4 regions of the Phreatobacter sp. GW821-FHT04C01 genome follow, and region 3 is predicted to be linked to each of the others. Evidence: riboswitches for the same ligand, from Rfam matches in the RefSeq annotation. Region 3 holds a riboswitch; each other region holds the start of a gene.
The links. A riboswitch is a leader RNA that binds a small molecule or an ion and turns the genes downstream of it on or off. The one in region 3 is predicted to bind cobalamin.

Region 1 (3,532 bases), on a different contig from region 3:
GAGCCGGCCGTCGAATTCCGGCAAGGCGACCTGCATGGCGAGGTCAACGGCCGAAAGCCCGCGCGGCGAGGCAAGCCAGGCCTCGCGCGGATTGCCGACCGGCATGGCTTGCAAGACCGGGCAATCCGCGCCGTCGAGCACGAAACCGTCGCCGTCACGGGCGGAAAAGGCGGTCGTGGCGACGATGACCGCCGGCTTGCGGGCCGCGATCAGCATTTCGAGCGCGGCGGTCGCCGGAGCATCCTTCAGGCTGGTCAGCGCGATCACCAGGGCCGCCAGGCCACGCGCGTTCAAGGCGTCGCGGAGCGCCGCCGCGATGTCGGTATCACCCGACGTCACGCTGGAGCGATAGACCAGCACCAGGGCGAAAGGCCGGTCAGCCGGGCAGGCGGCAAGCGCCGCGGACCAGGCCTCCGGCCCCTTGGCGGCCGACCAGGCGAACAAGGCGGGCAGGGGCACGGCCGGTTCGGCGGCGACCCGCGGATCGAGACAGGAGGCGATCCGGCCGAGCAGCCGGCGCATGTTGTCGGCGCCGCCGCCAGCCTGGAAATAACGGATGAGGTCGCCGGCGGCCGTGGCATCGACGGTGTTGTAGGCGGCCAGGCGTTCGTCGCCGCGATCGTCGCCCGGCAGCACCGCCAGCGGAATGCCCGCCGCCCGGCAGGCGGCATGCAACTGGTCGAGCCCGTATCGCCAGTAGTCGAGCCCGCCGAGCAGGCGCACCAGGACGAAGCGCGAGCCGATGACGGTCTTCTCGACATAGAGATCGACCGACAGCGGATGCCTCAGCTGGCGCAGGCTCGCGAGCCTGACGGCCAGATCGGGCATCGCGCCTGCCGCCGCCGACAGCGCCGTCAGGTCGCTGTCGGCGAAGCTGAGCACCACCAGGTCACCGGGCGGCTGGCCGAGGTCGACAGCGCGGTCGGCCTCGTCAAGCGTCACGGTGGTGGCGGGCAGGATGTGCATGGCCGGTCCGCGTACGGGTTCAGCCGTTGAGCGCGGCTTCGACCGCGGCGCGGTCGAAGCCCTTCAGCCCGATCGCCACGATCCGGCCCTGGCGGCTTTCGCCCGCCGTCCAGGCCCGGTCGTAGTGATGGGCGATGCGGCGGCCGACACCCTGGACAACCAGCCGCATCGGCTTGTCACCGACCGAGGCGAAGCCCTTCAGGCGCAGGACGCCGGCGGCTTCCGCCGCCTTGGTGACCCGGGCGGCGAGGATCTCGGGCGCCCCGACGGCTTCGATCGCGAAGGAATGGCTCTCGAAATCGTCGTGGTCGTGGTCCTCCTCGGTCTCGTGATGCGAGGGCCGGCCGGCAAGGTCGGTTTCGGCGGCGGCGCCGAGCCCGACCACCAGGGCCGGCTCGACCTTGCCATGGGCGGTCTCGACGATCTTGATCGCCTTCGGCAGATGCGCCTGGATCTCGGCCTTGACCCGGTCGCGGGTCGCCTGGTCGATGGCGTCGCTCTTGTTGAGCAGGATCAGGTCGGCGCAGAGGATCTGGTCCTCGAACACCTCTTCCAGCGGATTGTCGTGATCGACCGCGCCATCTTGCGTGCGCTGGGCGGCCAGCGCCTCCGAGTCGTCGGCAAAGGTGCCGTCGGCAACGGCTGGACCATCGACCACGGCGATCACGCCGTCGACCGTGACGCGGTTGCGGATCGCCGGCCAATTGAAGGCATTGACCAGCGGCTTCGGCAAAGCGAGGCCGGAGGTCTCGATCAGGATATGGTCGGGCGGCGAGGCCCGGTTCAGCAGTTTTTCCAGCGCCGGAATGAAATCGTCGGCGACCGTGCAGCAGATGCAGCCGTTCGGCAGCTCGACAATGTCTTCCGCCGTGCAGCCGCTGATGCCGCAGCCCTCGATGAACGAGCCGTCGAAGCCGATATCGCCGAATTCGTTGACCAGGACGGCGAGCCGGCGGCCGCCATTGTTTTCCAGGAGATGGCGCACCAGCGTGGTCTTTCCGGCGCCGAGAAAGCCGGTGACGATGGTGCAGGGGATTTTGGCCAGGGAGGTCGGGTTCGGCTGGGTCATGATGGGTCCGTGATCAGGCAGGCTTTAAGGAATAAGCGGGCGCGCAAACGATCCCGCGGTTCGGCATCCGGCGGTCGCGCGGTTCAGGCGCCCGGTGGCCGGAGCGGCAACGGGGGACGAGCGGCAAGGGGTTTTCGGGATCTGGTCACGGCATACTCCGTCTGGCAGCCGGCTCACGCCGGAAACGCTCCCAAGGACGAAGCCGGGCGCGGAACGCCCGGACCGGTTGCCATCGAAACACCCCGCTCGATGGGCCCATGAGAAGCACTGGTGACGGCAGGTCTCCTGGCTCACGGGTCCAAACTTTCGGCCGCCTTCCCGGGATCTTGCGCCCAGTGGCTTGTGGCTTCGGTTCGCCGTTTACAGTTGCGGGGGCAGCCGTGGCGTCGCACCACGTTCCCTTTTCACCTCGTCTGAGAGGCACCGTCGGGATTTAGCACTACCGGCGCGCCCGCCGATTTGCAATGGATGCGGCCCCCGACTCCCCAGGCGAGCCCATAGGTCCTTATGCCGAGCCCGACCCGATCCGTGACCCTGGTGCTGGGCGGCGCGCGTTCCGGCAAGAGCCGCTACGCCGAAGGCCTGATCGAGGCGCAGCCGGCGCCCTGGCGCTATGTCGCGACGGCGCAAGCCTATGACGACGAGATGCGCGCGCGCATCGCCGAGCATCGCGCCCGCCGCGGCGACGGCTGGCAGACCGTCGACGCGCCCCTCGATCTCGTCGGCGCCATCGCCGGGGCGCCCGCCGGCATGCCCATCCTGGTCGATTGCCTGACGCTCTGGCTGACCAATCTCATGCTGGCCGAAGCCGATATCGCCGCCGCGCGTGCCGCCCTCGCCGAAGCCTGCCGGCAGGCAAAGGGCCCGCTGGTGCTGGTGTCCAACGAGGTCGGGCTCGGCATCGTGCCCGACAATACGCTGGCCCGCCGGTTTCGCGACGAGGCCGGGCGGCTGCACCAGGAACTTGCCGATGACGCGAGCCATGTGGTCTTCATGGTGGCGGGATTGCCGATGATCGTGAAATGAGGCCGAGCATGTCTGATGAAACCGCGGAGGCCGAGCGCCATCGCGCCAAAATGGCCAAGCGCAAGGCGGTGCAGGATGCCGAGGTTGCCTCCAAGACCCTCGAAAAGGGCCTGCTGATCGTCAATACTGGCCCCGGCAAGGGCAAGTCGACGGCCGCCTTCGGGCTGATCCTGCGCGCGCTCGGCCATGGCTGGCGGGTCGGCGTCGTGCAGTTCATCAAGGGTGCCTGGTCGACCGGCGAACGGGAAGCGCTTTCCGTGTTCGGCGACCGGATCGCCTGGCACAGCATGGGCGAAGGCTTCACCTGGGAAACCCAGGACAAGGCCCGCGACATCGCCGCCGCCGAACGCGCCTTCGCCAAGGCCCGCGAGTTGATGGCCGACGAGACCATTGGGCTGGTGGTGCTGGACGAGCTCAATATCGCCTTGCGCTACAACTATCTGCCGCTCGCCGACGTGGTCGAGACGCTGA
Region 2 (3,532 bases), on a different contig from region 3:
CTTCGTTCGCAATGCGCCGCTGGCCGACGTGCAGGACGCCATGCGCAAGTCGTTCCTGCCGACCGACGCGTTCCAGAACACCTTCACCACGCTGGTGGTGCAGACCGGCGGCAAGCTGGTGCTGATCGATACCGGCAACGGCGATTCGGGCGCGCCGACCAGCGGCGCCTGGATGCGCAATTTCCGCGCCGCCGGTTTCGATCCGGCGCAGGTCAATGCGGTCGTCATCAGCCATTTCCATGGCGACCACATCAACGGGCTCAGGCTGAAGGACGGCACGGCGGTGTTCGCCAATGCCGAGATCAGCGTGCCGGCGCCGGAATGGGATTTCTGGATGTCGGACGAGCGCATGGGCCAGGCGCCCGACGGCATGCGCGGCGGCTTCCAGAACGCGCGCCGGGTGTTCCAGCCGATCGCCGCGCAGGTGAAGCGGTTCACGCCGGGCGCCGAGGTGGCGCCAGGGGTGACCTCGTTCGCCGCGCACGGCCATTCGCCCGGCCACACCATTTTCGGCATCGCCTCGGGCAATGCCAAATTCACCTTCGTCGCCGACATCACCAGCCACCCGGCGCTGTTCGTGCGCAATCCCGACTGGTCGGCGGTGTTCGACCAGGATGCCGACATGGCGCGGGCGACGCGCCGGCGCGTGCTCGACATGGTCGCGACCGAGCGCACCCAGGTGCATTTCTATCACGCCCCCTTCCCCGCCACGGGCTTCATCGCCAAGGACGGCAACGGCTTCCAGTTCGTGCCGGTGCAGTGGAGCCAGTCGGTCTGACCGTTTGGCGCGACCGAAAAGCCCGTCCCGGCCGACAGGCCGGGGCGGGTCGCCTGTTTTCGGTGGAACGCCTTGCTTCCGTCGATTGACAAAATGCCGACGAGTCCGCCTCCTGGCCGGACTCGCGACGGCGGCCATCGCGCAAGCAATGGCCACGGGAATGCGGTGCGTACCGGATCGACGAAAACGGGCCTCCCGGCTCGTCATGGCGATCCGGTGCAAATCCGCAGCTGCCCCCGCAACTGTGAGCGGCGAGCCGGTTCCTGAATGCCACTGACGGCCGTTATCGGCCCTCGGGAAGGCGGAGCCCCGGCGACGACCCGCAAGCCAGGAGACCGGCCGGCGCGACGTCACTGTCCGGGCGTGCGGGATGGCGCGCGCGGGGAGCGGGTATCCGCTTTTTCGGTGACACCTGATGTCGCGGGAGCCGATCGGCTCGTCTTCGAGGCTTGAAGCTTCCGCGATCCCGTGTCCCTCCCGCGGAGATCCGCCATGGCGCAACGCCCGATTCTCAGCCTCGGTTTTTCGGCCCTGATTCTGTCCCTGCCCGGCTGGAGCGCGGCGCGCGCCCAGCAAGCGGCCCAGCCCCCGACCATCCTGCCCGACATCCTGGTCTATGGTGCCAGCACCGTGCCGGTCGAAGCGCCACGCGTCGGTTCGGCGGTCACCGTGATCACCGCCGACGACATCCGCAACCAGGGCGCCCAGGCGCTGCCCGACATATTGCGGCTGGTGCCGGGCGTGGCGATCAGCCAGAGCGGCAGCCGCGGCGGCCTGACCCAGGTGCGCATTCGCGGCGCCGAGGCCAATCACACCCTGGTGGTGGTCGACGGCGTGCCCATCAACGACGTCAACAATGGCGACAGCGACCTGGCCAACCTGCCGGTCGACAATATCGAGCGTGTCGAGGTCGTCAGAGGCCCGCAATCCGGCATCTGGGGCCCGAATGCCCAGTCCGGTGTCGTCCTGATCACCACCAAATCCGGACGCGGGCTGGCCCGGCCGGAGCTCACCGCCCGGCTCGAAGGCGGCTCGTTCGGCACGTTGCAAGGCTCGGTCTCGGCGCGTGGCGCGCAGGGACCGTTCTACGGCGCCCTGTCGGTGTCCGGCCTGCGCTCCGGCGGTTTCGTCGTCGCCCCCGGCACGACGCGGCCGAACGGTTCCGAGATGGGCTCGTTCAGCGCCAAGCTGGGCGTCGACCCGACCGACTGGTTCAATCTCGAGGGCACGCTCCGGATGGTCAGCCGGACCGGCTTCTACAATCCGGCCAACAGCGCCTTCGGCGATCCCAATTATGGCTTCCTGGCCAATGGCGTCGGGCGCGCCACGGCCAATGATTTCCAGGGCCGGATCGTCGGAACGGTCAGCCTGCTGGACGGGCGCTGGATCCAGAAGCTCTCGGCCGACACCTCGCGGCAAAGCACCAATGCCGCGGACAGCTATATCAGCGCGTTCAGCACGCTGGAGCGCCAGGCCTTCTGGTCGCAGACCGAGCGCAGCCGGGCGGAATATCGCTCGGCCTATACGTTCGAGACGCCGGGCTTTTTCGGTGCCCGGCATACCCTCGTCGGCGGCGCCGAGATCGTCCGCGAGCGCTTCCGCTACTATTACGAAAGCGACGGCATGTTCGGGTTCTACAGCAATCCCGGTTTCGCGGGCGCCGGCCAGAACCGCGAGCGCAAAGGCCTCTACGGCGAATATCTCCTGAGCCTGGCGACCGGCTTCTCGCTGTCGACGGCCATGCGCCAGGACTGGAACTCGTCCTTCCGCAACGCCACCACCTGGCGCCTGACGGCGGCCCAGACCTTCGACACCGGCACCAAGCTGCACGCTTCCCTCGGCAAGGGCGTGACCAACCCGACCTTCATCGAGCAGTTCGGCTTCACCAACACCTTTGTCGGCAATCCCAACCTGCGGCCCGAACAGTCGCTCGGCTGGGACGCCGGTATCGAGCAGCGCTGGTTCGGCGACAGGCTGGTCACCGACATCACCTATTTCCGGGCCAATCTGCAGAACGAGATCGTCGGATCCGGAATCACCGTCGAAAACCTGCCATTCGCGACATCGCGCCAAGGCCTGGAGGCATCGGTTACCGCACGGCCGCTCGACTGGCTGCGGATCACCGGCTCCTACACCTATACCGACACGCGTTCGGCCGAGAACACCTTCTCGGGCTATGTGTTCAAAGAGGCGGTGCGCCGGCCGAAACATGCCGCCAGCCTGTCGGCCGTCGCCTCCTTCGCTGAAGATCGCGGCAAGTTCACCGTGACGCTTGCCCATAACGGCACAATGCGCGACCGCTTCTTCGGACCGCTCGGGACGAGCGACGTCTATCTGAGGCCCTATACCTTGCTCGGCGCGCAGCTTTCCTACGACGTGACCAAGAATGCCACCGCCTATATCCGGGGCGAGAACATTTTCGGCCAGCGCTACCAGGACGTCTACGGCTACAATGCCGGCGGCGCGGCGGTCTATGCGGGCCTGCGCGTGCGCCTGGGCGACTGATCCGGGCGGATCTGCACCTGCATACAGTCGACAGTGGCGCCCGTTTCGGCCAGTCTGCCGATGCCATGATCGCGCGGCCAACAGCGCGCCGCCCATTCGCCTATCGGAGGAAACACATGTCGCAGAAGATTGCCGTCGTCACCGGAGCCGGTTCCGGCATCGGGCGCGCCTCGGCGCTGGGGCTCGCCGCTGCCGGCTATGCCGTCGTGGCGGCCGGCCGCCGCCAGGAGGAGCTGGAGAAGACCGTCG
Region 3 (3,532 bases):
GTCTTGATCGGACATCGGGCGAGCACCAAAAGCCTGACGGAAGCGGCCTATCTGGCCTTGCGCGCCGATATCCTGGCCTGCCGTCTCGCGCCCGGCGAGAAGATCAAGATCAACGACATCTGCGCCTCCCGGGGCGTCAGTCTCGGTGCCATCAGGGAGGCCTTGTCGCGGCTCACCGCCGAAGGACTGGTGGTTGCCGAGGCCCAGCGGGGCTTCAACGTCGCGCCGGTGTCTCAGGACGATCTGATCGATCTCACCAGCACGCGCATCGAGCTCGAACTGGTTTGCCTGAAGCGGGCCATCGAGCAGGGCGACGTCGAATGGGAGACCGCCATCGTCGCCGCCTATCACCGCCTGTCGCGAACGCCGGAGCGGGTCGAAGGCGATCCGATGGCGGTCAGCGAAGACTGGGCCTCCGCGCACAAGGCATTTCATGCTGCGCTTGTCGCAGCCTGCGGCAGCCCGTGGCGCCTCAGGCTCAGGGCCATTCTCTACGACCAGAGCGAACGCTACCGGCGGCTCTCGGTGCCGGCGGTTCCCCAAGAGCGCGACCTGGACACGGAACACCGGGGCCTGATGGAGGCAGCGCTTGCGCGGGATGTGGCCGGCCTCGGCGCGCGCATGCGCGATCATCTGACCACGACGACCGACAGAGTCCTGCCGCTCGCCATGCCGGTCGCGCCCGCCAAGGCGTCACGCGGGCAGGCGCAGCGCGCCCGGCCGGACGTCGACGAGCCGATCGCCTCGTAGACCGCCGGACGAGACCGTGATCGCCGGCGCGACGCTCCGCCGCGATGACCTTGCAGGTAATTGGATCGGTTTGCCGAGCCGCCATGATCGCTCCGTCAAACACGCACGGAGACTGACATGACCAACCCGACCGAACTCGCCGACCGCTACATCGCCATGTGGAACGAAACCGATGCGGCCGCGCGCCGCAAGCTCGTCGGCGAGATCTGGGCCGCCGACGCCCATTTCGCCGATCCGGTGGCCGAGGGCCGCGGCCACGACCAGATCGACGCTGTCCTCGGCGGCGTCCAGAAGCAATTCGCCGGCCTCCGCTTCAGCCTCGTCGGCAAGCCCGACGGCTTCGGCAACCATGTCCGGCTGTCCTGGCAGCTCGCCGCGGGCGACGGCCCCGCGGTGGTCAAGGGCACCGATATCGGCCGCGTTTCGGCGGATGGCCGGCTTGCCTCGGTGGTCGGCTTCTTCGACCTCGTCCCGGGCTGAGATCGGATCGGCCGATACGTCGCCGCGACGTTCGCAGCGTCCCGGCGCTGCCCGTTGGCCCCCCGGGAGTTCGGCATTGCAGGCCCCCGCATCACAGAATTGACTCAATTCAGATCGGCCTCTAGTGAGGTCGGGACGGTTCCCTTCGGGGACGAACAGGGAATGCAGTGAGGGGCCTCCGCCCCGATGCTGCGGCTGCCCCCGCAACTGTAAGCGGATGGCACCCATCACATGCCACTGGGGGAAACCCTCGGGAAGGCGATGGGTGCCGATATCCGCGAGCCAGGAGACCTGCCGTCAGTCGTGGTCACACGCGAGTGCGTCGGGCGGGGTGTCCTGATCGTAGCCGAACAGCCGGGCCTTCCGTGAAGGTCGCTGGGAAGCCTCGTTCGCGGTGACGTGTCGCCACGCACCGAGGTCCAAGGTGAACCAGCCGTCGTCCCAACCGCGCCCGCCCAAGGCGCTGTCATTGTCCGTCATCGCCCTCGCGACCGCCCTGCCCGGCCTGGCACTGGCGCAGTCCGCGCCGCCGCCAGCCGCCGGCCAGCCCTTGCCGACGATCGAGGTGGCCACCGGCCAAGACGGTGGCCTCGGTCTTTCGACGCCGAGTTCGACCGCCAGCCGTCTCGGGCTTACGCCATTGCAGACGCCGGCAAGCGTCGAGATCATCCGCGGCGAGACCGCGCGGGAGCGCGGGCAGCAGAGCATCACGGAAGCCGTGACCCAGAACGCCACGGGCTTCTCGTCGGTCGCCCCGCCGGTCCTCGGCTCCGCTTTCGCGGTGCGCGGCTTCCAGGGCAATAATTCGGTCATGCAGCTCTATGACGGCTCGCGGCTGTTTCCGGGTCGCGGCAACGTCACCTTTCCTTTCGACACTTGGTCGGTCGAACGCATCGAGGTGCTGCGCGGACCGGCCTCTGTCCTCTATGGCGAAGGCGCCATCGGCGGCGTCATCAATGTCGTGCCGAAAAAGCCGATCACCACGGGCTTCCGCAACGAGGCCGAACTGTTCTTCGATTCCAATTTGACCCGGCGCATCGCGCTCGACAGCGGCGGGCCGATCTCACAGGCCCTGTCCTATCGCTTCAACATCGTCACCGATGCGTCGAACGGCTGGGTGGATCGCGGCAACTCGTCCAACTTCGCCGCATCCGGTGCCCTGCGACTGCAGGCCACCCCCGATCTCGCCTTCACGATTTCTACCGACTACGGCCACCAGAACCCCATGCGCTACTACGGCACGCCCTATCGGGACGGCGTGCTGGACACCAGCATCCGCCGGCGCAACTACAATGTCTCCGACAGCCTGGCGCGCTTCGAGGACAGCTGGAGCCAGTTCAAGACCGAGTGGACGCCGTCCGACGCATTGTCGTTGCGCAACGTCTTCTATTACCTCACAAGCCGGCGCGAATGGCGCAATGCCGAGACCTACTTCTGGAACACCGGCACCAATCAGGTCGAGCGCAGCAATTACAGCCACATCCTGCAACAGCAGAACCAAGTCGGTAACCGCGCCGACCTGACCTTCCGCACCCAGGTGTTCGGGCTGCGCAACGAGACCGTCGTGGGCTTCGACATCAACCGCGCCAATTTCGGTTATTCGAGTTATTTCCCGGCCGGCGCCTTGCCCTTCCTGCCCTATATGAGTTCGGTCAACCCCAACGTCTTCGATCCCGGCAGCTTCCCGGATCCGAACCGGCTCGACCCGAAATTCCGATCGACGATCAGCCAGCAATCGCTGTTCGCCGAAAACCGTCTGTCATTGCGTGACAATCTCACCATTGTCGGCGGCCTCCGCCTGGACCGGCCCACCATCAACCGCCAGGACCTGAGCACGCCGTCGGGCAGCTTCGAGCGAACCTTCTCCTCGGTCGGCTGGCGGGTCGGCGCCGTCTATAATCCCGTGCCGGATTTCGCCATCTACGGCCAATACGCGGTCGCCAGCGACCCGATCAACGTGCCGCTGCTCGACTACACCAAGAGCTTCCAGAATTTCGATCTGACCCGCGGCCGGCAGATCGAAGTCGGCGTCAAGCAGTCGTTCTGGGGCGGGCGCGGCCAATGGACCCTCGCGGCCTTCCAGATCGTCAAGAACAACCTCCTGGTCGTGAACCCCGCGGATTTCTCGCTGCAGCAGATCGGCCAGCAATCATCGCGCGGCATCGAAGCGGCGGTCTCACTGACATTGGATGGCGGCTGGCGAATCGATGCCAACGCAGCCGTGCTGAAGGCCCGCTATGACGACTTCCGCTATATCGATTTCGTCTCGTTCTCGGTGGTCGACTACACCAACAAGGTCCCG
Region 4 (3,532 bases), on a different contig from region 3:
TATTTCTCTTGTAAATCCAATAGCTTGCACATCTCGACATTCGCGCCTATGGCTCTGGCTCGTGCCCCGCCGCGAATGGCTCGCCAGACTGCCCATCGGGCTGGCGAACGCGCTGCCGGCCGCAGGAGATGCCGATCATGCAAGCTGAACCAGGCCTCAAGGACCCGACCGACGCTGCCCGCGCCGAATTCCACCAGACCATCATGGTGGCCTTCTGCAATGCGCTTCGCACCACCCAATTGCCGCCGATCACCGTGCTCGGCCTGGTCGCCATGGCGCTCGGTTCGGTCTATCAGGAGGTCGCGGAGGCCCATCGCGGCGACAATCCCTGTCCCTGCGGCTGGCAGCCCGACGCGAGCGCGGATGTCGAAGCCCTGCAGGCGGCGTTGGCGGCGATGATCCCCTTGCCACAGGTCACCGATCTCCGGCTCATGCAGGCGCTCGGGCGGGCCTGAGTCTCGCAGGATTTCGGCGGCCTCGGCCGCCATACCCCATCGCCGTCCGGACGCCCGACGCGGCGACCGGCGGCCAGCAAAGGCAGACAGCATGGACAACCAGGCGACCAACGCCGTCATGACGCCCGACGGCCCCCAAGGCGGGGCAGGCGAGGCGCTTCTCGCCTTGCTCGAGACGCGCCGGTCGGTCGGCATGACCATGCTGAGCGAACCGGGGCCCAGTGCCGCCGAACTGCAGCGGCTCCTGACCATTGCCGCCCGCGTGCCCGATCACGGTGTCCTCGAACCCTGGCGTTTCATCGTGGTCGAGGGCCAGGCCCGTTCCGACGCCGGCGCCCGCTTCGCCGAACTCTATGCCGCCGAGAACGAGGCGATGGACGCCGAAAAGCGCGCCAAATTCGCCGGCATCATGTCGCGCGTCTTCACCTATGCGCCGGTCATCGTCATCGTCGTCAGCCGCAGCGACGCAGCCGCACGCATTCCCTCCTGGGAACAGGACCTGTCGGCCGGCGCCGCCTGCATGAACCTGCTCACCGCCGCCCATGCGCTCGGCTTCGGCGCGACCTGGCTGACCGGCTGGGCCGCCTATAGCCCCGGCGCCCATGCGCTTCTGGGATTGGTGCCGGGCGAAAGGATCGCCGGCGTCGTCCATATCGGCACCGCCAGGGAGGCGCCCGCCGAACGCAAGCGCCCGGACCTTGCCACGATCACCACCTGGTGGCAGGCGCCGGACGCCGGGCCGGCGGCCTGACGGCACGGCCGAAGCGGCCGCCGATGATCGCCGGGGCGTCGATCGCGCCGCCTCCTGGCTGGGCCGCCCGGGTCTCGACGGCGCTACCTCCACGCATCGTCTTGCCCGGGCCTGTCCCGGGCATCCACGACTTCTCTTGCGGCGGGATGTTTCGCCCCGTGCCGCTGCGGGCATCTTGCCGCGACCGGGTCGCAGCTCCGATGGGATCCGATCTCCACGATCGACCGTGCCGAATTGGTGGATGGCCGGGACCAGCCTGGCCGGGACGAGAATGGCCGGTGAGGGAAGCGCAGGGGATCGACCCAGGCGCCGGGCCAGATCATCCCCCACACTCATCCCGCATCTGCCTGTGCGAAACGGAATGAGGCCGCATTGCGGCAAACGCCTATTTGTGTTTCGTTAAGCGAATCTTCGGTGCTCCCTTCGCAGGGAGTGAAACGGGAATGCGGTGCGTGCTGGTTCAAGCACAAGGCCGCGGCTGCCCCCGCAACTGTAAGCGGATAGCGCTCTTCGACAAACCACTGGCCTTCGGGCCGGGAAGGGGAAGCGGCGCCTGACCCGCGAGCCAGGAGACCGGCCGAGGATCGACTGTAACCCATGCCGGCGGAGGGCCGGAGGAGCCGATCCATGTCCATGTCTTCGCCGCGCGCGGCCGCGCCGGCTATTGCTGTCCTGTTGCTCGCCGGTGCCGCGGCCCCGGCTTTTGCCCAGCAGACCCAGAATACGCCGACCATTCTCGACGAGATCGTGGTGACCTCGACCGGGCGCCCGGAACCGCGCAGCCGCATCACCGGTACCGTTCAGGTCATCGAAGGCGAGCGCATCACCCAGTCGACGGCCCGCTCGGTCACCGAACTGCTCGCCGAGAACGCCGTCGGCTTTTTCTCCGAGTGGACGCCCGGCCAGACCTCGATCAACATCCGCGGCGGCGCCACTGACGGCCAGGGCAAGGATTTCCGCAGCCAGGTCCTGGTGCTGATCAACGGCCGCCGCGCCGGCACCGCCAATATCTCGAAACTGTCGCCGGCCGACGTCGACCGCATCGAGGTCATCCGCGGCCCGGCCTCGGTGATCTATGGCAGCCAGGCGATTGGCGGCGTCATCAACATCATCCTGAAGAACGGCCGCAACACCACCGGCAATTTCGCCGATATCCAGGGCGGCTCCTGGGGCCTCCTGCAGGGCCGCGGCCATGTTGCCGGCCAGAGCAACGGCAACGATTATTATGTCGGCATTTCCGGCGGCCGGCGCGACAGCTACCATTCGGGAGCCGGCGGCGGCCTGATGGCCAATACCCAGTACCAGCGGCTCGGAATCACCGGCGCCTTCGGCCGCCAGATCAACGACAACCACCGCGTCGACGTCACCGTGCGGTCGGACGGCATCTACGATGCCGGTTTCCGCGGCTCGTCCTGGAGCACGTTCAACCGCGACGAACGCACCAATGCCTCGTTCGATTTCGTCTATTCCGGCAAGACCGACACCGATTTCGCCCGCTGGACCGCGCATACCTACCTGGTGTCGGACCGCGACGTGTTCCGCTGGGCGGCGCCCAATTCGGCGACCGTCGCGCAACGCACCCGGCTCGATCTCAACCGCCGCCACCTCGACATCATGGGGCTCCGGTTCCAGCCGATCTTCAACCTCTGGGCCGGCAACGAACTGCTTCTCGGGTTCGACGCCGAGCGCAGCTGGCTCCGCTCGCAGCGCTACCGCGAAAGCGTCAATCCCGCGATCAACCTGGCGCAGGTGTCGCCCCAGGACAACAACCAGACCGACTCGGTCATGGCCTTCTATGCCGAGAACAGCCAGCGCCTGTTCGACGACCGGCTGATCCTGCGTGCCGGTGTCCGCCACACCCGCGGCTCGACCAGTTTCGATACGACGCCGAACCTCGCCAACCAGGCGACCGGAAGCCGCCCTTATGACGCCACCACCTATACGGTCGGCGGCACCTACCGGGCGACCGACTACCTGAGCTTCCGCACCGGCGTGTCCACCGGCTTCCGTTCGCCGACGGCGACCGAACTCGCCGGCAATTACACCGTCCTGGTCGGCACCCAGATCTTCGGCAATCCGAACCTGAAGCCGGAGACCAGCCGCCAGTACGAGGTCGGCGCCACCTTCGCACTGAACGGCTGGAGCCTCGACGCCGCGCTGTTCCAGAACGTCATCTCGAACCGGATCGTCACCAAGCTCCGACCGGGTTCGAGCACCACCTCGGACTATGTCAACAATCCCGGCGACGTGACCGTGCGCGGCATCGAGCTGCAATTCGGCCTCGACGTGCTGCGCGCCTTCTCCGCCCAGGCCAATGGCTGGCACT

Region 1: it holds a riboswitch for cobalamin, as region 3 does, so the genes downstream of both, cobW (cobalamin biosynthesis protein CobW) here and AC07WJ_RS30405 (TonB-dependent receptor) in region 3, are expected to answer to the same signal.
Region 2: it holds a riboswitch for cobalamin, as region 3 does, so the genes downstream of both, AC07WJ_RS18740 (TonB-dependent receptor plug domain-containing protein) here and AC07WJ_RS30405 (TonB-dependent receptor) in region 3, are expected to answer to the same signal.
Region 4: it holds a riboswitch for cobalamin, as region 3 does, so the genes downstream of both, AC07WJ_RS17950 (TonB-dependent receptor) here and AC07WJ_RS30405 (TonB-dependent receptor) in region 3, are expected to answer to the same signal.

Annotation. Positions count from the first base shown of each region.
Region 1 covers NZ_JBWKTP010000004.1:427,118-430,649, reverse strand. Annotated here, with positions in the region: gene cobN (cobaltochelatase subunit CobN) at 1-966, opposite strand, end outside; gene cobW (cobalamin biosynthesis protein CobW) at 986-2,035, opposite strand; cobalamin riboswitch at 2,294-2,478, opposite strand; gene cobU (bifunctional adenosylcobinamide kinase/adenosylcobinamide-phosphate guanylyltransferase) at 2,543-3,061, shown strand; gene cobO (cob(I)yrinic acid a,c-diamide adenosyltransferase) at 3,070-3,532, shown strand, end outside.
Region 2 covers NZ_JBWKTP010000004.1:605,446-608,977, forward strand. Annotated here, with positions in the region: gene AC07WJ_RS18735 (MBL fold metallo-hydrolase) at 1-778, shown strand, start outside; cobalamin riboswitch at 890-1,136, shown strand; gene AC07WJ_RS18740 (TonB-dependent receptor plug domain-containing protein) at 1,271-3,283, shown strand; gene AC07WJ_RS18745 (SDR family oxidoreductase) at 3,400-3,532, shown strand, end outside.
Region 3 covers NZ_JBWKTP010000010.1:283,570-287,101, reverse strand. Annotated here, with positions in the region: gene AC07WJ_RS30415 (GntR family transcriptional regulator) at 4-750, shown strand; gene AC07WJ_RS30410 (nuclear transport factor 2 family protein) at 868-1,230, shown strand; cobalamin riboswitch at 1,350-1,543, shown strand; gene AC07WJ_RS30405 (TonB-dependent receptor) at 1,700-3,532, shown strand, end outside.
Region 4 covers NZ_JBWKTP010000004.1:445,150-448,681, reverse strand. Annotated here, with positions in the region: gene AC07WJ_RS17960 (hypothetical protein) at 138-455, shown strand; gene AC07WJ_RS17955 (nitroreductase family protein) at 547-1,206, shown strand; cobalamin riboswitch at 1,602-1,802, shown strand; gene AC07WJ_RS17950 (TonB-dependent receptor) at 1,834-3,532, shown strand, end outside.